Regions from separate parts of the Neobacillus sp. MER 74 genome, predicted to be linked through region 1. Evidence: a T-box and tRNA genes for the amino acid it is inferred to sense, from the RefSeq annotation. Region 1 holds a T-box; the other regions hold tRNA genes.
The links. A T-box is a leader RNA that pairs with one kind of tRNA and senses whether it is charged. The one in region 1 lies ahead of alaS (alanine--tRNA ligase), so its partner is inferred to be a tRNA-Ala.
Positions count from the first base shown of each region.

Region 2: it encodes a tRNA-Ala, which carries the amino acid that the T-box ahead of alaS (alanine--tRNA ligase) is inferred to sense. The anticodon was not compared.
Region 3: it encodes a tRNA-Ala, which carries the amino acid that the T-box ahead of alaS (alanine--tRNA ligase) is inferred to sense. The anticodon was not compared.

Region 1 covers NZ_JAMAUV010000002.1:403,550-412,740, reverse strand. The annotation lists gene M3610_RS06490 (PRC-barrel domain-containing protein) at 1-350, shown strand, start outside; gene M3610_RS06485 (hypothetical protein) at 362-553, shown strand; gene M3610_RS06480 (YrzQ family protein) at 636-770, shown strand; gene M3610_RS06475 (AI-2E family transporter) at 860-1,939, shown strand; T-box leader at 2,003-2,231, shown strand; gene alaS (alanine--tRNA ligase) at 2,288-4,924, shown strand; gene M3610_RS06465 (IreB family regulatory phosphoprotein) at 4,997-5,263, shown strand; gene ruvX (Holliday junction resolvase RuvX) at 5,266-5,682, shown strand; gene M3610_RS06455 (DUF1292 domain-containing protein) at 5,695-6,006, shown strand; gene mltG (endolytic transglycosylase MltG) at 6,174-7,310, shown strand; gene M3610_RS06445 (O-methyltransferase) at 7,614-8,264, shown strand; gene M3610_RS06440 (peptidase U32 family protein) at 8,261-9,190, shown strand.
Region 2 covers NZ_JAMAUV010000051.1:61-2,642, reverse strand. The annotation lists tRNA gene M3610_RS27320 (tRNA-Arg) at 200-273, opposite strand; tRNA gene M3610_RS27315 (tRNA-Asn) at 279-353, opposite strand; tRNA gene M3610_RS27310 (tRNA-Ile) at 363-436, opposite strand; tRNA gene M3610_RS27305 (tRNA-Gly) at 446-519, opposite strand; tRNA gene M3610_RS27300 (tRNA-Cys) at 531-604, opposite strand; tRNA gene M3610_RS27295 (tRNA-Gln) at 613-687, opposite strand; tRNA gene M3610_RS27290 (tRNA-His) at 704-779, opposite strand; tRNA gene M3610_RS27285 (tRNA-Trp) at 795-868, opposite strand; tRNA gene M3610_RS27280 (tRNA-Phe) at 882-954, opposite strand; tRNA gene M3610_RS27275 (tRNA-Asp) at 1,001-1,074, opposite strand; tRNA gene M3610_RS27270 (tRNA-Ser) at 1,234-1,326, opposite strand; tRNA gene M3610_RS27265 (tRNA-Ala) at 1,334-1,406, opposite strand; tRNA gene M3610_RS27260 (tRNA-Pro) at 1,424-1,500, opposite strand; tRNA gene M3610_RS27255 (tRNA-Arg) at 1,507-1,580, opposite strand; tRNA gene M3610_RS27250 (tRNA-Leu) at 1,598-1,678, opposite strand; tRNA gene M3610_RS27245 (tRNA-Gly) at 1,693-1,767, opposite strand; tRNA gene M3610_RS27240 (tRNA-Leu) at 1,807-1,888, opposite strand; tRNA gene M3610_RS27235 (tRNA-Lys) at 1,927-1,999, opposite strand; tRNA gene M3610_RS27230 (tRNA-Thr) at 2,021-2,096, opposite strand; tRNA gene M3610_RS27225 (tRNA-Val) at 2,271-2,346, opposite strand; tRNA gene M3610_RS27220 (tRNA-Glu) at 2,386-2,460, opposite strand; rRNA gene rrf (5S ribosomal RNA) at 2,500-2,582, opposite strand, start outside.
Region 3 covers NZ_JAMAUV010000026.1:41,333-50,523, forward strand. The annotation lists gene M3610_RS24120 (nickel pincer cofactor-dependent isomerase, group 22) at 1-394, opposite strand, end outside; gene M3610_RS24125 (TRAP transporter substrate-binding protein) at 423-1,475, opposite strand; gene M3610_RS24130 (C-terminal binding protein) at 1,490-2,521, opposite strand; gene M3610_RS24135 (TRAP transporter large permease subunit) at 2,540-3,814, opposite strand; gene M3610_RS24140 (TRAP transporter small permease) at 3,811-4,365, opposite strand; gene M3610_RS24145 (TRAP transporter substrate-binding protein) at 4,418-5,449, opposite strand; gene M3610_RS24150 (GntR family transcriptional regulator) at 6,058-6,738, shown strand; gene M3610_RS24155 (DUF2178 domain-containing protein) at 6,914-7,306, opposite strand; gene M3610_RS24160 (helix-turn-helix transcriptional regulator) at 7,299-7,511, opposite strand; tRNA gene M3610_RS24165 (tRNA-Leu) at 7,802-7,883, opposite strand; tRNA gene M3610_RS24170 (tRNA-Trp) at 7,936-8,006, opposite strand; tRNA gene M3610_RS24175 (tRNA-Tyr) at 8,010-8,094, opposite strand; tRNA gene M3610_RS24180 (tRNA-Ser) at 8,120-8,212, opposite strand; tRNA gene M3610_RS24185 (tRNA-Met) at 8,238-8,314, opposite strand; tRNA gene M3610_RS24190 (tRNA-Ala) at 8,337-8,412, opposite strand; tRNA gene M3610_RS24195 (tRNA-Pro) at 8,430-8,506, opposite strand; tRNA gene M3610_RS24200 (tRNA-Arg) at 8,515-8,588, opposite strand; tRNA gene M3610_RS24205 (tRNA-Leu) at 8,609-8,697, opposite strand; tRNA gene M3610_RS24210 (tRNA-Gly) at 8,705-8,779, opposite strand; tRNA gene M3610_RS24215 (tRNA-Leu) at 8,843-8,927, opposite strand; tRNA gene M3610_RS24220 (tRNA-Thr) at 8,979-9,054, opposite strand; rRNA gene rrf (5S ribosomal RNA) at 9,080-9,191, opposite strand, start outside.

The sequences.
Region 1 (9,191 bases):
AAGGCGTTTTTTTCAAACAATCCTTTTTTTTGGATATCCAAAAAGTGGCTTCCTTCGGTGTAGATGGGGTAATGATTGAGGATAACACCTCTTTAGTAAAGCTGAAAGACCCCCAATATACACTTACACATCAACAGCCATTAGACGGGATGATGATGCTTTCAAAAAGCGGGGAATCCCTTGGTTTGTTAAAAGATGTATATTTTCAGGAGGAATTGGGCACAATCATAGGGTACGAAATCACGGATGGCTTCTTTTCGGATCTTACGGAAGGCAAACAAGTCATTCAATCCGGGAAGCCCTTAGCAATCGGAAAGGATGCCATTATCGTAGATGTAAATAATACGTGAGGTGTCTTTCCATGTTAAAGTGTCCCAATTGTCAAAGTAAGGATATCGGTAAAATTGGAATTAACCAATATTATTGTTGGAATTGCTTTATTGAACTTTCAGTAAACAAAGGCCTAATCAATACCCATCAAGTCGAAGAAGACGGGTCACTTAGTTCCTTGGACGATTTGTTTGAAGAAGAAGAGCGTCGTTACACCCTTTAAGAGAGAAAAGCGGAAATGCTATGCTAGACCGTTATCAAAGTGAGTAGAAACTTATTTAACGTCTATTAAAGAGGTGAAACGTATGAATAAAATGATGACGACGATGATTGCGTTTGGTGCGGGGATGGCAGCCTATAATGTCGCCCAAAGAAATAATATGATGTCCACCCGCAATATGAAAAGAATGACAAAGAAAGTAAAACGAGCGATTTTTTAGAACGAATCCCCCTCGCAGCAGAGGGGGATTATTAATGCATATTTTTACCGAGTGTCTCTAACACTAACCTGAAGGGAGGCTCGGATAATGTGGAAATTCGTATGAAGTGGTATTACCGCATCGGTTTTTTACTCCTTTTATTAATTGCTATTTATGTTTTTCTAAAAATCCGCTTTGTGTGGCTGCCTATTTTAAGGGTGGTTATCCTTATTATTCTTCCCTTTGCAATTGGAGCATTTATCACCTACTTGCTCCATCCAATTGTGGAAAAATTACATCAAAAGGGTCTCCACCGTGGATTAGCTATTTTTCTAATTTATATCTTATTTTTTGGTGGACTCGGCTTTTGCGTGTATAAAGGAGTTCCAGCAATCATTGACCAAATAAAAGATCTCTCTGAAAGTGCACCAGTATTAGCAGAGCAATACAGAGGATGGATTACTACGCTTCAATCGCACACACGGGAATGGCCAGATGGTCTGCAGACTAGAATGGATGAAGGCATTGATGCGTTTGAAAAAAAACTGGATTCCTTATTAACGGTCATTGTCAATATTTTAATTAAGTTTCTTAATTCCGCATTAATTATGATGATCATTCCATTTATTGCCTTTTATATGTTAAAGGATTTTCCGTTGATCAAACGGGCAATTTGGTATATAACACCTAAACAATGGCGGAGAAAAGGGACGCTATTCCTGAAGGATGTGGATGAATCCCTTGGCAGCTATATTAGGGGACAACTACTGGTATGTATCATTATTGGCAGTGTCTCTGCCCTATTGTTTTGGCTGTTCCATTTAAAATATCCGTTAATATTAGGTTTAATAGTGGGGATTACAAACGTCATTCCCTATTTTGGGCCCATCATCGGGGCAGTCCCGGCCGTCATTATCGCTGCCACATCATCCGTAAAATTAGTATTGATTACATTAGTTATCGTGTTTGGTCTCCAATTTCTTGAAGGAAACATTTTATCCCCTTTGATTGTGGGGAAAAGTCTTCATATGCACCCCTTAATTATTATGGCTGCATTAACAGCTGGAGGAGAAATCGGCGGGATTCTGGGACTGATCTTGGCCGTCCCGGTCCTTGTGGTGATCAAAGTAGCCATAATTCATGCGAAAAATCATTTTATTCGAAGGAATGCAAAGGAACCTAGCACTTAAGCGGAAAGATTGATTTGACAAACTTTTTTCGGGTGTCTATAATTCGTGTTATAGAGTCATTGGATGAAAATGTTGAAGGATAAAGTATGTTGTAGTCCATCTGTATCGCATTTGCGAAGAAGAGAGGAGCTTCCCTAGCTGAAAGAAGCTCTAGATGAAGGACGACAGAAAGCTAATCTGGAGTGCAGCTAATCACTGCCGTATGCCTGCGTTAAGGGTTTTTTGAGAGATGGATACGTTTTATTGTATCCATAATCAGGGTGGTACCGCGAGATAGGCTCTCGTCCCTGTTTTTTGGGATGAGGGCTTTTTTGTATGCTTTTTTATAAAAAAGGAGGTCTTCTACATATGAAAGATTTAACAGGTTCACAAATTCGTTCCATGTTTTTAGAGTTTTTTAGCAAAGAAAAAGGTCACACGATTGAGCCAAGTGCATCACTAGTGCCTCATGATGATCCATCACTTTTATGGATTAACAGTGGTGTCGCAACCTTAAAGAAATATTTTGATGGACGTGTTGTTCCTGAAAATCCGAGAATTACAAATGCACAAAAATCAATTAGAACCAATGACATTGAGAATGTTGGGAAAACGGCTCGACACCATACATTCTTTGAGATGCTTGGTAACTTTTCCATTGGTGAATATTTTAAGGTGGAAGCGATTGAATGGGCGTGGGAATTCTTAACATCTGAAAAATGGATTGGCTGGGATCCAGAACTTCTTTCAGTTACGATCCATCCTGAAGACAACGAGGCATATGACATTTGGAGAAACACCATTGGTTTGCCAGAAGAGCGTATTATTCGTTTAGAAGGGAACTTCTGGGATATTGGAGAAGGCCCAAGCGGCCCGAATACTGAAATTTTTTATGACCGCGGTCCAGAGTATGGAAATGATCCATCAGACCCAGAGCTTTATCCAGGCGGTGAAAATGACCGTTATTTGGAAGTATGGAACCTTGTATTTTCACAATTCAATCATAATCCTGACGGCACTTATACACCGCTGCCAAAGAAAAATATTGATACGGGGATGGGATTAGAGCGTATGGCTTCTGTTGTACAAAACGTCCCTACCAATTTTGATACAGATTTATTTATCCCGATTATTCGTGCAACAGAAGAGATCTCTGGTGAAAAGTACGGTCAAAACAAAGAAACCGATGTTGCGTTCAAAGTAATTGCTGACCATATTCGGACGGTTGCTTTTGCTGTCGGAGATGGAGCATTGCCATCCAACGAAGGCCGTGGCTATGTACTTCGCCGCCTGCTGCGCAGAGCTGTTCGGTATGCCAAACAAATCAACATTAATCGTCCATTCATGTATGAACTCGTACCAGTAGTTGGCGAAATTATGGATGACTTCTATCCAGAAGTAAAGGACAAAACAGATTTCATTCAAAAAGTTATCAAAAGTGAGGAAGAACGCTTCCATGAGACACTTCATGAAGGCTTAGCGATTCTAGCAACTGTCATTAAGAAGGAAAAAGAAAAAGGCAGTGATACCATCAAAGGTGCTGATATTTTCCGACTTTACGATACCTATGGATTCCCTGTTGAATTAACAGAGGAATATGCCGAAGAAGAGGGGATGAAGGTAGACCATTCCGGCTTCGAGGTCGAAATGGAGCAGCAGCGTGAACGTGCCCGTGCAGCAAGACAAGATGTTGATTCGATGCAGGTTCAAGGTGGAGTCCTTCGTGATGTAAAGGTTGAGAGTAAATTTGTTGGCTACGATGAACTCAAAACAAATTCTACTATAGCAGCGATTATTAAAAATGGTGAACTTGTTGACAGTGCGACAAGTGGTGAGGAAGTACAATTAATTCTAGATGTGACACCATTCTATGCCGAGAGCGGCGGACAAATTGCTGACCGTGGTGTAATTGTAGGTGAAGGCAGCAGTGTTGCTGTTAAGGACGTACAAAAAGCACCAAATGGTCAAAATCTACATCAAGTCATGGTTACAGCTGGAACCTTAAGAACGAATGACAAAGTGAAAGCTGAAGTGGATGCCGAAAATCGTGTCAAAATTATTAAAAACCATACAGCGACACATTTGTTACACCAAGCCTTAAAAGACGTACTTGGCGAGCACGTGAATCAAGCGGGTTCCCTCGTAGAACCTGATCGTCTCCGCTTTGATTTTTCGCATTTCGGTCAAATTAAGCCAGAAGAACTTGAACAGGTTGAACAAATCGTCAATGAAAAGATCTGGAGAAATATCGAACTGGATATCAGCTTAAAACCAATTGCTGAAGCAAAAGCAATGGGAGCGATGGCTCTTTTTGGCGAAAAATATGGTGACATTGTTCGTGTCGTAAGAGTGGGAGACTACAGTCTTGAGCTTTGCGGCGGATGCCATGTACCGAATACCTCGGTGATTGGATTATTTAAGATTGTTTCTGAGGGTGGAATTGGTGCTGGTACAAGAAGGATTGAAGCAGTAACCGGTGAATCGGCTTATAAGTCCCTAAATGAGCAGGTTGGTATGTTAAAGGATGCAGCTGAGAAACTAAAAACCAATCCTAAAGATATCGCTGCAAGAATTGATAGTTTGATGCTTGAAATCAAACAACTTCACAGAGAGAACGAATCTCTTGCAACGAAGCTTGGAAATATTGAAGCTGGAAATCTCGTAACCAAAGCAAAAGAAATTGATGGGGTGACTGTATTAACGGCAAATGTTCAAGGTGCTGATATGAACAACCTCAGAAATATGGCGGATGACTTAAAGCAAAAGCTTGGCTCTGTTGTGATTGTTTTGGGAAGTGCACAGGAAGGAAAGGTAAACTTAATTGCAGCGGTAACGAAGGATCTAATTGAAAAAGGTTACCATGCTGGTAAGTTAATCAAAGAAGTTGCTACACGCTGCGGCGGTGGCGGCGGCGGTCGTCCTGACATGGCTCAAGCTGGTGGGAAAGACCCAGAAAAGCTTGATGCAGCGCTTCAATTCGTTGAGGAATGGGTAAAATCCATTTGATATTGAAATAAAGTAGTGTAAAATGAAGAGAAATAGAATAATTTTCCTCAAATAAAAAGCGAGGTGCATGCAATGAGCTCATTTGACAAAACGATGCGATTCAATTTTCCTGAAGAACCATTTGAACATGATATCAATGATGTTCTTAATCAAGTGTATGAAGCTTTGCAGGAAAAAGGCTATAACCCGATTAACCAAATTGTTGGTTATCTATTATCAGGAGATCCTGCCTACATTCCACGTCATCGTGATGCTCGCAATATAATTCGCAAGCTTGAACGTGATGAAATTATTGAGGAATTGGTAAAATCCTATCTTAAACAGCAGCGAGAGGGTTAATAATGCGCTTATTGGGTTTAGATGTAGGCACGAAGACAGTCGGTGTGGCGTTAAGCGATGAATTCGGCTGGACTGCTCAGGGCCTCACCACTCTTAAAATCAATGAAGAAAGAAATGAGTTTGGTTTTGAGGAAATTGGTCAATTAATAAAAGAGTATCAAGTAGAGAAAGTTGTTATCGGTCTGCCTAAAAATATGAACGGGACGATCGGACCACGTGCAGAAGCAAGTATGCAATATGCCGATGAAATTGAAAAGCAATTTGCCGTTCAAACAATTCTTTGGGACGAGCGTCTTACAACTATGGCAGCTGAGCGCGTATTACTTGAGGCCGATGTGAGTCGGAAAAAACGGAAGAAAGTTATTGATAAGATGGCAGCAGTAATGATTTTGCAAGGCTATCTTGATAGTAAAAATTAATGAGGTGAAGAAATGGTAAACGAGCACGAGCACGAACATGAAGAGGAACAATATATTACATTAGTAGACGAAAATGGTAATGAACAGTTACATGAAGTACTTTTTACTTTTGATTCTGAGGAATTCGAAAAGTCCTATGTATTCTTTTATCCAGTCGGATCTTTTGATGATGAGGAAGAAGATGTCGATATCCATGTCTATGCCTACATTCCAACAGAAGACGGCGGATATGGTCCGTTAATGCAAATTGAAACAGACGAAGAATGGGACATGGTTGAAGAAGTTTTCAATACCTTCAACGAAGACCAAGAAGACGAAGAATAGAAACAGAAAAACCGGCCATTTCCATGGTCGGTTTTTTTTATGGATTTCGTTTTAAAATCTGACAAATTTATTGTTAAATTGACATTCTTCTTACTATATGCTGAAATAATTAAGATGGTCTATTTTTTCGTACGTAGTTCGATGAGTCAAAGGAAAGGGGGAGTCAAATGACAACAAACCATACAGATACAAAAAAAGATGTTATTCGTAAAAAAATGTTAGAACATCAAAAAGAAGCAAAAGTTGTCAGAAAGATAGTTTTGATTATTTCTATTTTATTGCTATTATTTATACTCTTAATCAGTGGTGGAGGATATTTGTATATAGATTCAGCGCTTAAACCTATTGACGCAGATAGCAAGAAGTTTAAACAGGTTGATATTCCGTTAGGTTCATCGGTAACTGGTATTGCCGAAACATTAGAATCAAATGGCATAATAAAGAGTGCAAAAGTATTCAAATATTATGTTAAGTTAAAAAATGAAGGCGGGTTTATGGCAGGGCAATATCAACTAAGTCCGTCTATGGATGTCCCTGAAATCGTCAACCGCCTCAAGACGGGAAAAGTACTGGCACAAGCCAGCTTCAAAATTACAATACCAGAAGGTAAACAACTAAGGGAAATCGCTGCGATCATGGCGAAAGCAACTAAGCAGAATGAAAATGATGTTTTTAATAAATTGAACGATCAGGAATTTATTAAATCATTGATGGCTAAATATCCTGATATCTTAACAGAGGAAATCTTAAATTCCTCAGTGAAATATCCTCTTGAGGGGTATTTGTACCCTGCAACCTATCCGTTTTATAAAAATAATCCCTCAGTGGAGGAAATGGTTGCTGCTATGCTTACGAAAACGCGGACAGTATTATCTGACTATGCGGAACAAAGTGAGAAGAAAAAGCTATCTGTTCATCAACTTTTGACAATGGCCTCCTTAGTAGAAGAGGAAGCAACCGAAAAGGCAGACCGCAAAACGATTGCAAGTGTTTTTTATAATCGCATAAAAAAGGGAATGATGCTCCAAACGGATCCAACTGTTCTCTATGCACAAGGGAAACACAAGGCAAGGGTATTATATAAGGATCTAGAAGTGGAATCTCCCTATAACACTTATCAAAATACTGGTTTACCTCCAGGACCAATTGCCAATGCTGGAAAGTCTTCGATTGAAGCATCACTTGATCCTGCGCAAACAGATTTTTATTACTTCATAGCAACAGCTGACGGAGAGGTTATTTTTACAAAAACACTCGAAGAACATAATAAAGAAAAAGCAAAACATATTACTAGTAAAAAATAAAGGCTTCTACGAGGGAAACAATCGCTTTCCCTCGTTTTTTTGTTGAAATTTACGTTTGGTTTATGATAAAATAGTTCAAGTATTTTAATAAAGGATCCATAGCGTAACTCACAGTAAAGGTACCCTAAGCAGCAACTGCTTGGAACGCATGATGGCGGATTTTTGCCGTTAAATGCTGAAGATTACTGTGAACGCTATTTTTTCATGTCTAAAGAGCATTATGGATAGAGATAATAAAAGTATTTTACTTAGAGAATTGCTACATGAGTGCAATTCTTATTTAAGGATAGAGGTGAGGGCAGCTTGTTAAATGAAAAGCTGCATTCTTATATAGAAGGTCTTATTTCAGAACGAGATCCATTACTAACAGAAATGGAAAACTATGCAAGTATTCATAATGTTCCTATTATGGAACTCGCGGGTATAGAAACCATGCTTCAATTATTGCGGCTTCACCGTTCGGCAAGAATTCTTGAGGTAGGCACGGCAATCGGTTATTCAGCCTTACGAATGGCTGATGCGTTGCCAAAAGCCCATATCGTTACCATCGAACGTGATATGGAACGGCTGCAAGTGGCAGAGGAATTTATTCAACGTTCGGAACATCAAAATCAAATTACTTTGATTAAAGGTGATGCACTAGAAGTTGAGGATGCTGTGAAAGACCATGCCTCATTTGACGTCATTTTTATTGATGCAGCAAAAGGTCAATATAAAAAGTTCTTTGAGATGTATTCAAAATATTTAAGTGATGATGGAATGATCATTACTGACAATGTTTTATTTAAAGGACTGGTCGCTGAACCAGAAATTGAAACGAAAAGAATTCGTAATCTCGTCAAAAAAATTGATGAATTTAACCACTGGTTAATGAGCCATCCAGATTATCATTCGGTCATTCTACCTGTAGGGGATGGGGTTGCGATCAGTAAAAGAAGAGGTGAGAGGGAATGAAAAAACCGGAATTACTTGTAACTCCGTTGACAGTTGATGATATCTTGCCATTAATTGAAGCAGGTGCAGATGCGTTTGTAATTGGTGAACAACGCTATGGGCTGCGGCTGGCGGGTGAATTTACTCGTGACGATGTACAAAAAACGATTGAACTAGCTCATTCAAAAGGTAAAAAAGTCTATGTGGCCATGAATGCGATTTTTCATAATGAAAAAATTGATGAATTAGATGATTATATTAAATTTGTTTCTGACGCAAAGGCTGATGCGATTATTTTCGGTGACCCAGCCGTTTTAATGACTGCCAGAGAGGTTGCTCCTGATATGAAACTCCATTGGGGTACGGAAACCACTGGAACAAACTGGTTTACTTGCAACTATTGGGGAACAAAGGGTGCAAAAAGAGCTGTCCTTGCCAGAGAAATAAACATGGACGCCATTGTGGAAACAAAAGAAAATGCAGAAGTGGAAATCGAAGTTCAAGTTCATGGGATGAGTTGTATGTTCCAATCGAAACGTTCCTTGCTGGGAAATTATTATGAATACCAAGGGAAGGTATTAGAAATCGAAAACCGCAAAATGGAAAAGAATATGTTCCTGCATGATAAAGAACGTGAGAATAAATACCCCATTTTTGAAGACGAAAATGGAACCCATATTATGAGTCCAAATGATATTTGTATCATTGATGAATTGCAAGAAATGTTAGAAGCGGGTGTAGATTCGTTTAAAATAGATGGAATCTTAAAAAGCTCTGAATATATTCTTGCAGTAACAAAGGCTTACCGGGAAGCCATCGATTTATTTAGTGAAGATCCAGACGCATATGAAGATAAAAAGGACGAGCTTTTAGCTGCAATTGAAGAAATTCAGCCAGAAAATCGTTCATTAGATACAGGATTCTTTTTCAAAGAGACCGTTTATTAAC
Region 2 (2,582 bases), on a different contig from region 1:
GACAGGGGAGACCCCGCAGGCGCTGAAAGCGCCGAGGAGGCTCCCCGAACCGCCCGCGGAAAGCGAAGCCTCCTGGAACGGAAATCAACAGACTAGTTTAATGAGCCAAACAAAAAAGACTGTCGATTTAAAACCCGAAATCCTTCGGATTTGTCGACAGTCTGAAACGCTTAGATAAGCGTTTTTACTTTGTTTTTTACGCGCCTTAGAGGATTCGAACCTCTGACCCTACGCTTAGAAGGCGTATGCTCTATCCAGCTGAGCTAAAGGCGCATTTATGGCTCCGCAGGTAGGACTCGAACCTACGACCGATCGGTTAACAGCCGATAGCTCTACCACTGAGCTACTGCGGAACAATATGATGGGCCTAAATGGACTCGAACCATCGACCTCACGCTTATCAGGCGTGCGCTCTAACCAGCTGAGCTATAGGCCCATATTTATGTGGAGCGGGTGATGAGAATCGAACTCACAACATCAGCTTGGAAGGCTGAGGTTTTACCACTAAACTACACCCGCATTTATTAAATTGGAGGCAACACCCGGATTTGAACCGGGGATAGAGGTTTTGCAGACCTCGGCCTTACCACTTGGCTATGCTGCCTTTATGTATGGCTGGGCTAGCTGGATTTGAACCAACGCATGTCGCAGTCAAAGTGCGATGCCTTACCGCTTGGCTATAGCCCAATATTTATAAAATATATGGGGCGGCTGATGGGAATCGAACCCACGAATGTCGGAACCACAATCCGATGCGTTAACCACTTCGCCACAACCGCCATTATAGAATCATTTGGCAGGGGTAGTAGGAATTGAACCCACACCAAAGGTTTTGGAGACCTTCGTTCTACCTTTAAACTATACCCCTCCATATAAAAAGGTGGCTCAGGACGGAATCGAACCGCCGACACAAGGATTTTCAGTCCTTTGCTCTACCAACTGAGCTACTGAGCCACACAAAATCTATATCAACAGTAGTTACCTACTGGGGATAAAAGTACGGTCCGGACGGGACTCGAACCCGCGACCTCCTGCGTGACAGGCAGGCATTCTAACCAACTGAACTACCGGACCAGAGTTTTCAATTTGGAGCATGCTCCACGATTTGATACTGACCGCCCTGATTTCAGAAAGCATATTCAAGCAGCGGCTCAATCGTTGCGCTGTAGATCATTCGAAGAAGCATATTCGAACGTGCTCCACCCCGCGACAATAAGAATAGATTACGAGTTATGGAGGAGGAAGAGGGATTCGAACCCCCGCGCGGTATGACCCGCCTGTCGGTTTTCAAGACCGATCCCTTCAGCCAAACTTGGGTATTCCTCCGAATAAGTGGAGTCTAGGGGGATCGAACCCCTGACCTCCTGCGTGCAAAGCAGGCGCTCTCCCAGCTGAGCTAAGACCCCATTTGTTATTAGAAGCATGGTCGGGAAGACAGGATTCGAACCTGCGACCCCTTGGTCCCAAACCAAGTGCTCTACCAAGCTGAGCTACTTCCCGTTAAAGTGCGCCCTGAGAGATTCGAACTCCCGACCTTTTGATTCGTAGTCAAACACTCTATCCAGCTGAGCTAAGGGCGCATATGATTTAATTTAAATGGTGTCGAGGACCGGAATCGAACCGGTAAGGTAGTCACCTACCGCAGGATTTTAAGTCCTGTGCGTCTGCCAGTTCCGCCGCACCGGCGTAAGTTGGAGCGGAAGACGGGATTCGAACCCGCGACCCCCACCTTGGCAAGGTGGTGTTCTACCACTGAACTACTTCCGCAAAGGTTGTAAGTTATATTGCTCTTGCAAAAAACTTTGATGCGGGTGAAGGGAGTCGAACCCCCACGCCTTGCGGCGCCAGATCCTAAGTCTGGTGCGTCTGCCAATTCCGCCACACCCGCAATATTAATAGTTATTTTGCTTTCGCAAAAAACTCTAGTGAGCCATGAAGTACTCGAACCTTCGACCCTCTGATTAAAAGTCAGATGCTCTACCAACTGAGCTAATGGCTCAAAAAAAGCAAAAAAAATAAATGGTGCCGGCGAGAGGACTTGAACCCCCAACCTACTGATTACAAGTCAGTTGCTCTACCAATTGAGCTACCCCGGCGTAAAATTTGAAAAAATATTTAGTTTGAACACGCTGGTATTGTTACCGTCATCCTGACCTCAAAAAGCTTGTCCAAGCAGCAGCTCGGTCAGTATGCTGAAGTTCATTCAGGAAGCATATTCGGTCGTGCTCTACCAATTGAGCTACCCCGGCGTAATCTATAAAAGATAAATATGGTGGAGGATGACGGGATCGAACCGCCGACCCTCTGCTTGTAAGGCAGATGCTCTCCCAGCTGAGCTAATCCTCCAAAATAATGAAAGTTATTTTCACTAGCATGAAAAAACTTTGGTGACCCCTACGGGATTCGAACCCGTGTTACCTCCGTGAAAGGGAGGTGTCTTAACCACTTGACCAAGGGGCCATATTAAATATTGACGAAAAAAATAACCCAAAAGGGTTAGCCTGGCAACGTCCTGCTCTCACAGGGACGCGTGTCCCAACTACCATCGGCGCTGAGAAGCTTAACTTCCGTGTTCGGTATGG
Region 3 (9,191 bases), on a different contig from region 1:
CAAGCCTTCCAATCTCTACGACCTCCATACTGGATTTGACAGGGGCCCCTGTTGTTCCTTCCGTTACTCCCAGCTGCTCAAGCACATCCTTCTGGCCTTCAGCTGTGGCTCCGCCATGGCTGCCCATTGCAGGTACGATAAAAGGATTTCCTCCGGCTTTTTTTACCGCATTTGCCGTTTCCCTTACCAAAATTGGCAGGTCTGCTACGCCCCTTGATCCTACTGCAATCGCTACAAGATCTCCAGGTTTGATCCGGGCCATTACCTTTGCCTCGGCAATTGCTTCTCGGACTGCTTCTTCCACATTTTCTATTTCAGGAGCATGAAATTTTTGCCTGACTTTTACCATCTTAGGAATCGGAATTCCCCGCAAGAGCTCATTAATAATTTCCATTTCCCATCATCTCCCGGGATCATTTAAACTATTTTCGTACCTTATCAATTTCTGCATTTAGCTCATCAACCAAGTCTTTTCCGAACTTTTCTGCAAACTTTTCTGTTACTGGTGCAATGATTTCTTTCATTTTCGCTTTTTCTTCATCAGAAACCTCATTAACCTTCATGCCATCAGCTTTAAGATCTTCAACTGCCTTCTTATCTTCTTCGCGGCTTAATTGGCGCTGATATTTTCCAGCTTCAATAGCTGAATCCTTCAGGATTTTTTGCTCTTCTTTAGAAAGACCATCCCAGAACTTCTTGCTAACAAGGAAAACAAACGGAGTGTAAACATGCTTTGTAAGGCTTAAATAATCCTGAACTTCATTGAATTTATTTGACTTAATAGTTGCAAGCGGATTTTCCTGTCCATCAACAGTTTTGCTCTCCAAGGCTGTAAATACTTCGGAGAACGCCATTGGAGTAGGGTTCGCACCAAGATCCTTGAAAGCGGCAAGGTGGACTTCGTTTTGCATCGTTCTAACTTTCAAGCCTTTAAAATCTTCCGCTGTTTTAACGGGGTGTTTACTGTTTGTCAACTGGCGGAAACCATTTTCCCAGTATCCCAGTCCAATAAGCCCATGCTCCGGAAGTTTATCAAGAAGCTTTTGGCCGACAGGACCATCTAGAACCGCATCTGCCTCTTCACCATTATTAAATAGGAATGGGAAGTCAAAAATTCCATATTCCTTGATCATTCCTACAAGAGGAGAAGTGGATGGAATGGTAATTTCCTGCAGTCCTCCTTGAAGTGCTTCAGTCATTTTTTGGTCATCACCCAGAGTTGCAGCGTAGAAAGGCTTAACTTTTAATTTTCCTCCGCTCTTCTCTGATACAATTTCAGCAAATTTTTTCAATCCAAGCCCTTCTGGATGATCTTCATTTAATCCAATACCTGCTTTGATAGTTCTTTCCTGGATACTGCTTGATTTTCCTTCACCATTAGTACTGCTGCTAGTTGAGCTTGAACCACATGCACTTAACAGGAGCAAACTTGGCAGGATTAGTCCCACACCGATTTTCTTAATCAAAGATTTCATTTTTTATCCCCCTTTTATTTAACCAGTTGGCCATATCTTTCTAATGAAACGCCTTCTTCCAGTCTTGAATGCATTTTTACCTCTTTGTTTACAAGATATTTCGGATACTCGCCGTGAATAAGGACATCAACAACACCCATTGCTGCCTTCAAACGCATTTCTTTTTCTGCTTCTTCTGAATACCATGCTACATGTGGTGTAACGATAACATTTTCCATCGATAGGAAAGGATGGTTATGGATAATTGGTTCTTCTTCAAGAACATCCAATGCTGCACCGGAAACTTTTCCGTTTTGCAATGCCTCAATAAGTGCCTGCTCGTCAATGACCGGACCTCTTGCTGTATTGACAATCAATGGAGCTTTTTTCATCCTTGCAAAATGCTCCTTGCCTATCATTCCTTTAGTACTTGGTGTAAGCGGGGCATGTACCGAAATAACATCTGATTGTTCAGCAAGAGTTTCCAGAGATACCAGAGTAACACCTTTTTTCTTTGCTTCTTCGGCAGGAAAGTATGGATCCGCTGCTATAACATTAAAGCCTAGGGGTATTACTTTTTCAGCCAGTGCTTGTGGAATCTTGCCAAACCCAACCAGTCCAAGAGTTTGGCCTCTAAATCGTTGAATAGGCTTTGTCACTTTAAAATCCCAATTTCCATTTTTCACTTGGTTGCTTGCCAACACAATTTTCCTCGTCCAGGAAAGGATAAGGGCTAATGCATGATCTGAAACTTCATCCATGCAATAATCGGGTACATTTGCTACACAAATCCCCTTTTTCGTAACCGCTTTCAAATCTATTGTATTTACACCCACTCCATACCTGGTAATAACCTGACATTTTTCAAGAGATTCTATTACTCTTTTACTTAAAGGTGCATATTGATTAATGATACCGTCAGCATCTTTGCAAGCACTTATTACTTCTTCCTCAGTACGGCACTGGGCACCGACCAATTCAATTTCACTATGCCCTTCAAAAACCTGCTCTTCATAGCAAAGGTCATCATATTCCCAATCGGTAATGACTACTTTAAATTTACCCATATCCACATCCCCTTTACGTTATATAAACCATTCGAGCGGAACTAGTACAAGATCAGGGAATAAAATTAGTAGAATCAAAACCACCACTTCTACTAGAAGGAAAGGCCAAATCCCTTTCATGATATCTTCCATGCTTATCTTACTAACTCCACAGACAACATTTAACACTGTACCGACAGGCGGCGTTAACAAACCAATAGCATTATTAAGGATAAATAGGACTCCAAAATAAACTGGATCAATCCCAGCCTTCTCAATTAAAGGCATTAAAACAGGAGTAAGGATAAGAATCGTAGGTGTCATATCCATCGCAGTTCCAATAATAATTACTAAAAGATTAATCATCAAAAGAAGTAATAATGGATGATCCAATAACGGTTCCAAAAGAGTAATAACTTGTTCAGGGAGGTTGGCAACGGTAATTAACCAAGATGAAACCAATGCAGCAGCTACTAGAAACATAACAACACTCGTCATTTTTGCTGCTCTCACAAGAACGTGAAATAGCTCTGAGAGTTTCAATTCACGGTACACCACCAGCCCAACGAATAGCGCATAAGCAGCAGCAACTACAGCCGCCTCAGTTGGAGTGAAGATTCCTCCTCTTAGCCCTCCAATAATGATCAAAGGCAATAACAGGGCCCAAAAACCATTTCTAACTGAGATCAAAATTTCTTTCATAGATTTTCGAGGCTGTACAGTCACTTGATCTTTATGGGCTACAATCGCCCAGGTAACGCAAAGCCCTACCCCAAGCAGGACTCCTGGTACAATTCCTGCCATAAAAAGTTTGGTAATCGACACTCCGCTGGTTACTCCAAAAATTATAAATCCAATACTCGGAGGAATTATTGGTGCAATGATTCCTCCTGACGCAATCAACCCGCTTGACCGGTTAACATCGTAACCGCTTTTTACCATCATCGGAATTAATATGGCACCTAGTGCAGCAGTATCTGCTACAGCTGACCCAGATAAGCTGGCAAACAATACACTTGCAATGATAGCAACGTAACCAAGGCCGCCTCTGATATGTCCCACCATAGACATCGCCATTTTAACGATTCTTTGGGAAAGCCCGCCAGCGTTCATTAATTCCCCAGCAAGCATAAAAAAGGGAATAGCCATCAAAGGAAAGTTGTCTGCTCCACTTATTAAGTTTTGGGCAATAATCTGACTATCAAATATCCCAAGAAAGTACATTAATGCAACGCCACTCAATAAAAGTGCAAAAGCAATTGGCATCCCAAGAGCCATCGTCCCAAGCAGAGAACCTAAAAACACACCAATCATGCTTGTTTTCCCTCCTTTATCAAGTCTTTTTCGTGGAAATCAATCATTTCTTCAGAATCATTAATTAGCACTAATTCTGCATCCGTCAGTTTATTAGTTAAGAGTTTAATAAGATTATTGATTAATATTAACCCCATTGAAATACTGACTAAAATCCCTGTCCCGTAAACAGCAGCAAGCGGAAGACCTGTTGCAGGAGCTTTGCTATGTAAATTGATCAAGGTCATTTTCCAGCTTCCATCAAGGACCAAATAAAGAACATATAGCATTAATAAATCACTGATAACCAGTGCTACCTTTTTCAATCCGGTTGGCAAACGTTTTACAAGCATATCAACTCCAAGATGCTCTTTATCCTTAAAAGCACCTATCGCTCCTAAAAAGGTTAGCCAGACAAATAAATAGCGGGATATTTCCTCTGACCATGTTATGCCTGAATTAAAGAAGTAACGTAAAACAACATTTCCAAAAACAAGAATGACCATTAAGGAAAGAGCAAACGCCATAAAAATGTTCAACATCGTTTCCAAGTATTTTGATAACTTTTCCATCTTCTTCCCGCCTTTCTCTATAAAGAAGAGCTTTAAGAAAGTGCATGCCTTTCTATTGCTCATCCTTAATTCGTTTTACCAAATCTTCTGCCCAGTCATATTCCTTATAGATATCTTTATATAAAGGCTCGGCAGCTTTCTCCATTTCTTTTACAAATTCATCAGATGGAGTATTAAACTTTACATTTTTTTCTTCAAGGAATTTTTTATCATCTTCATAGCTTTTTTCCATTAGTTCAAATTCATAATCTGCATATTCCTTGGAAGCATCTTCGATAATTTTTTGCTGTTCTTTTGTTAAGCTGTTATAAAACTTGCTGTTAATAATGAAAATATTAGGGCTAAACATATGTTTTGACTCTAAAACATCCGACTGAACTTCATACCATCCAGAAGCCCTCAAAGTTGCAATTGGATTATCCTGGCCATCAACAACCTTTTGTTCAAGCGCTGTAAATACTTCTGAAATAGGAAGCGGACTGACATTTGCGCCAAGAAGTTTTCCGAGAGTAATATAGTTAGGAATGTTTGGCATCCTTAATCGTAGTCCATCAAAATCATCCTGACTCTTAATTGGCTTGTTTGAAGAAAACATACGGAAACCATTTGCACTCCAGGCGAGCGGTTTCACACCATGTTGTTTTTCAAGATCTGCTGTTAGTTCTTTACCAATTTCTCCATTTAGAACTTTTTTGACATGCTCATAATCTTTAAAGAGGAATGGCCATTCTGGAACACCCATTTTTGGGATGTCAGCTTGCATAATTAAGCCCGGAATGCCCATTTCAATTGTCCCGTTACGAACCCCATCATAAAATTCCTTTTCCGCTCCAAGCGTACTATTTGGGTATATTTGAACCTTTAGGCTTCCTTTTGATTCTTCTTCAACAATCTTTTTGAACTTTTCTCTTAAAGCAACGTTTTGCGGATGGTTTTCAGCAAAATAATTTGCCACTTTTATTGTTTTAGCCGGTCCGGCTGAAGCTTCATTGGAAGACGATTTTTCTGTTGCTCCCCCGCAAGCCGAAAGAAGTAAAGAAGCACTAAGAATTACACCAGTCGCTACTGAAAATAACTTTTTCATTTAATCGCTCATCCCCCAATTAAAATGGTTTTTGTTTTTTTGAAAGCGGTATCATTTATACTAAAAAAAATTTATCACCACCTTTAGTTTTATATTATAAAACTTAGTTTTCATAATAAAACTAAAAACAAGAGACAAAATTAGTCTCGGAGTTTTATATTATAAAACTATATATAACTATTTAAAACTCTAACATCATCTTAATCTTTAACTTTCCGAATTGTCAATATCTTAATTTTCTTTATTTTTGGATATTTTTTAAAACAATTGTAAAGTGCTATATAATTCCCATAAAAAGGAAAATATTTCCTGAGATTATACCCCCAATTTTAAAAGTATAAACAAATTTTCTAACCCGAATGGATAACATAAAAATTGTAAATGAATAATTTGTGACATGTAACATTTCACATTTCATATTTCACAAGGTAATGTTAGAATAAAATAAATAATCAGTCAATTCTTTTTTATTGTCTTTTTTGTAATTTACTTTCACACAAGAAATTGACTACAAGTATATAATTCCCCTATAATTTATTAATAGTGTGACATGTTACATGTTAGGTATTGCAAATTACCTATGAATTTTGGGAGGTTAATTTACTATAATGATTGATACTTCTGCTCTTGCAACACAAGTATATAAAGAACTTCGAAATGAAATTATTTGCGGGATTTTTTCACCTGGAGAAAAATTGGATATCATTGAATTAGCAAATAAATATGGAGTAAGTCGATCACCCGTAAAAGAAGCGGTAAATCAATTGGTACATGATGGGTTAGTCGAAATATTTCCAAGAAAAGGAACATACATCACCCAATTACGTTTCAAAGATTGTATGGAGGCTCTCGATGCTCGATTTATGGTTGAAACATGGGCGGCAGCACAAGCTATTGAGCATTTATCAGATGAACAGATAGAAGATATGAAACAAATAATTGAAAAAATGGATTCACTATTGAGAGTACAGCCCTTTTCTTATGAGTCTTACAGTAAACTAGATAAGGAGTTCCATCAATTATTGGTGCAATATGCTAGGAATCATAAGGTTCAAAACATTTATGACAGTATTAACCCTATAATTTCACTAGCACGAGTTGGGTACAGTGAAGTTTTTGAAAATAGCTTAAAAAGACACAAAGATCATCATAATATGTTTGAAGCATTAAAAAATCGTGACCTCTCCTCCTTAATTGAAGCATTGCAACAACATAAGCGTTCCTTAGAAGAGGACATAAGGTTACATTGGAATGAACAATTATTTGGACCTATTGAAGAATCAAATTAGAAGCTGCAAAGTTTGTTTTCTATGGTGACCGACAAAACTGAAGAAAGCTCAGAAACATTGATATATCAACATTTCTGAGCTTTCTTTTCATTTAAAACGAACTTGAACTTAAAAAGTTCTATTTTGCTATTTAAATAATGTTATTCGTTTGTTAATTAGATAGGTTCTAGTATACTTACCTGTATTTCTTAGAATATATAAATTCTGTAATCGGAACTGTAACAAAAGTTATACCCACTACTATAACCAATGGATAATTATCAATTTCATTGAAACTGCCTGTACCTTCAGAAATAAACAATATTAAACCAGATAAAATCATGAGAACATAATAACCTATTTTGGCACTTTGGGTTTCAATATGCCTGTCTAATTCATCTTTCTCACCACCACCTTCATGATGGCCCCAATTAAGCAAATTAAAAAAATAGCTTAACGCTAGAAAACTAAAGAAAATACCAGCTGCATCTATAGTTCCATAACTAACCCATTTGTATAAGGTAAATCCTACAATGGATAGAAAAACAATAAAGACTAAAATAACGATAATACTTTTGGTTTTATTCATTCCTTTTTCCCCCAATCTCAGAGATAAATAAATCTTCCATGGCGACTCCCAATGTCCTTGCGATATCAAATGCTAACTGCAAACTTGGGTCATATTTATTGTTCTCGATAGCGTTAATCGTTTGCCTGCTTACATTGCATAATTCTGCTAACTTCCCTTGAGAAAGACTGCTTTTTTCTCTGTACTCCTTAATTCTATTTTCCATTCACTATGCCACCTTTAGATTTTATAAGGTGTAAAAGGTTTTTTACATCTTGATTATAAAATATGATAAATGGGGTGTCAAAGATATTTTACACTTCAAAATGCCATATCGATATTTACCCCCACCAGTGAACACGATTTGAAGTAATTTTGTCATGAAGGAAACTGCAAAGAATAACTTAAAGACAAACAAAAAACGCCTACTTACATTACTGTAAGTAGACGTTCAAAACGTTGATATAACTCAATTCTACTGCTAATTGACGATAAGAAAAAGTAATAAAATAAAGATACCGGTGATCGGGGTCGAACCGATACTCCTCACGGAACACGATTTTGAGTCGTGCGCGTCTGCCAATTCCGCCACACCGGCATAATAAAAATTTCATAAATAAAGCTATGAAATTTTAGTGGACAATATTCAACAGGGGCAGTAGGAATCGAACCCACACTGAAGGTTTTGGAGACCTTAGTTCTACCTTTAAACTATGCCCCTAAATGGTGGAGGGGGACGGATTCGAACCGCCGAACCCGGAGGGAGCGGATTTACAGTCCGCCGCGTTTAGCCACTTCGCTACCCCTCCACATATAAAAAACAAATGATAAAACTGGAGGAGGAAGAGGGATTCGAACCCCCGCGCGGTGTTACCCGCCTGTCGGTTTTCAAGACCGATCCCTTCAGCCAAACTTGGGTATTCCTCCATTATAATAATTAAAAAATCTTAATTGGTAGCGGCGGAGGGGATCGAACCCCCGACCTTACGGGTATGAACCGTACGCTCTAGCCAGCTGAGCTACACCGCCATAATATCGTCTTTAAAGTAATTGGTGGAGTCTAGGGGGATCGAACCCCTGACCTCCTGCGTGCAAAGCAGGCGCTCTCCCAGCTGAGCTAAGACCCCATAAGTTATTAGAAGAATGGTCGGGAAGACAGGATTCGAACCTGCGACCCCTTGGTCCCAAACCAAGTGCTCTACCAAGCTGAGCTACTTCCCGATAAAAAATGCGCCCTGAGAGATTCGAACTCCCGACCTTTTGATTCGTAGTCAAACACTCTATCCAGCTGAGCTAAGGGCGCAAATGAATTTAATTATTTTGTGGTGCCGAGGACCGGAATCGAACCGGTACGGTAGTCACCTACCGCAGGATTTTAAGTCCTGTGCGTCTGCCAGTTCCGCCACCCCGGCAATATCATGGAGCGGAAGACGGGATTCGAACCCGCGACCCCCACCTTGGCAAGGTGGTGTTCTACCACTGAACTACTTCCGCAAATTATGGTAAGTTATTTTGCTATCGCAAAAAACTTTGTTTATTTTACTTCGTAAAAAAACTTGGTGCGGGTGAAGGGAGTCGAACCCCCACGCCTTGCGGCGCCAGATCCTAAGTCTGGTGCGTCTGCCAATTCCGCCACACCCGCATATTATATTAAGTATGCTTCCGCTGATGTAATTCCAATAATTAAGAAGCATGGTGCCGGCGAGAGGACTTGAACCCCCAACCTACTGATTACAAGTCAGTTGCTCTACCAATTGAGCTACCCCGGCATATAGGTTTAAAATTTAAGAAACCGCCTGGCAACGTCCTACTCTCACAGGGACGCGTGTCCCAACTACCATCGGCGCTGAGAAGCTTAACTTCCGTGTTCGGTATGGGAACGGGTGTGACCTTCTCGCCAATGCTG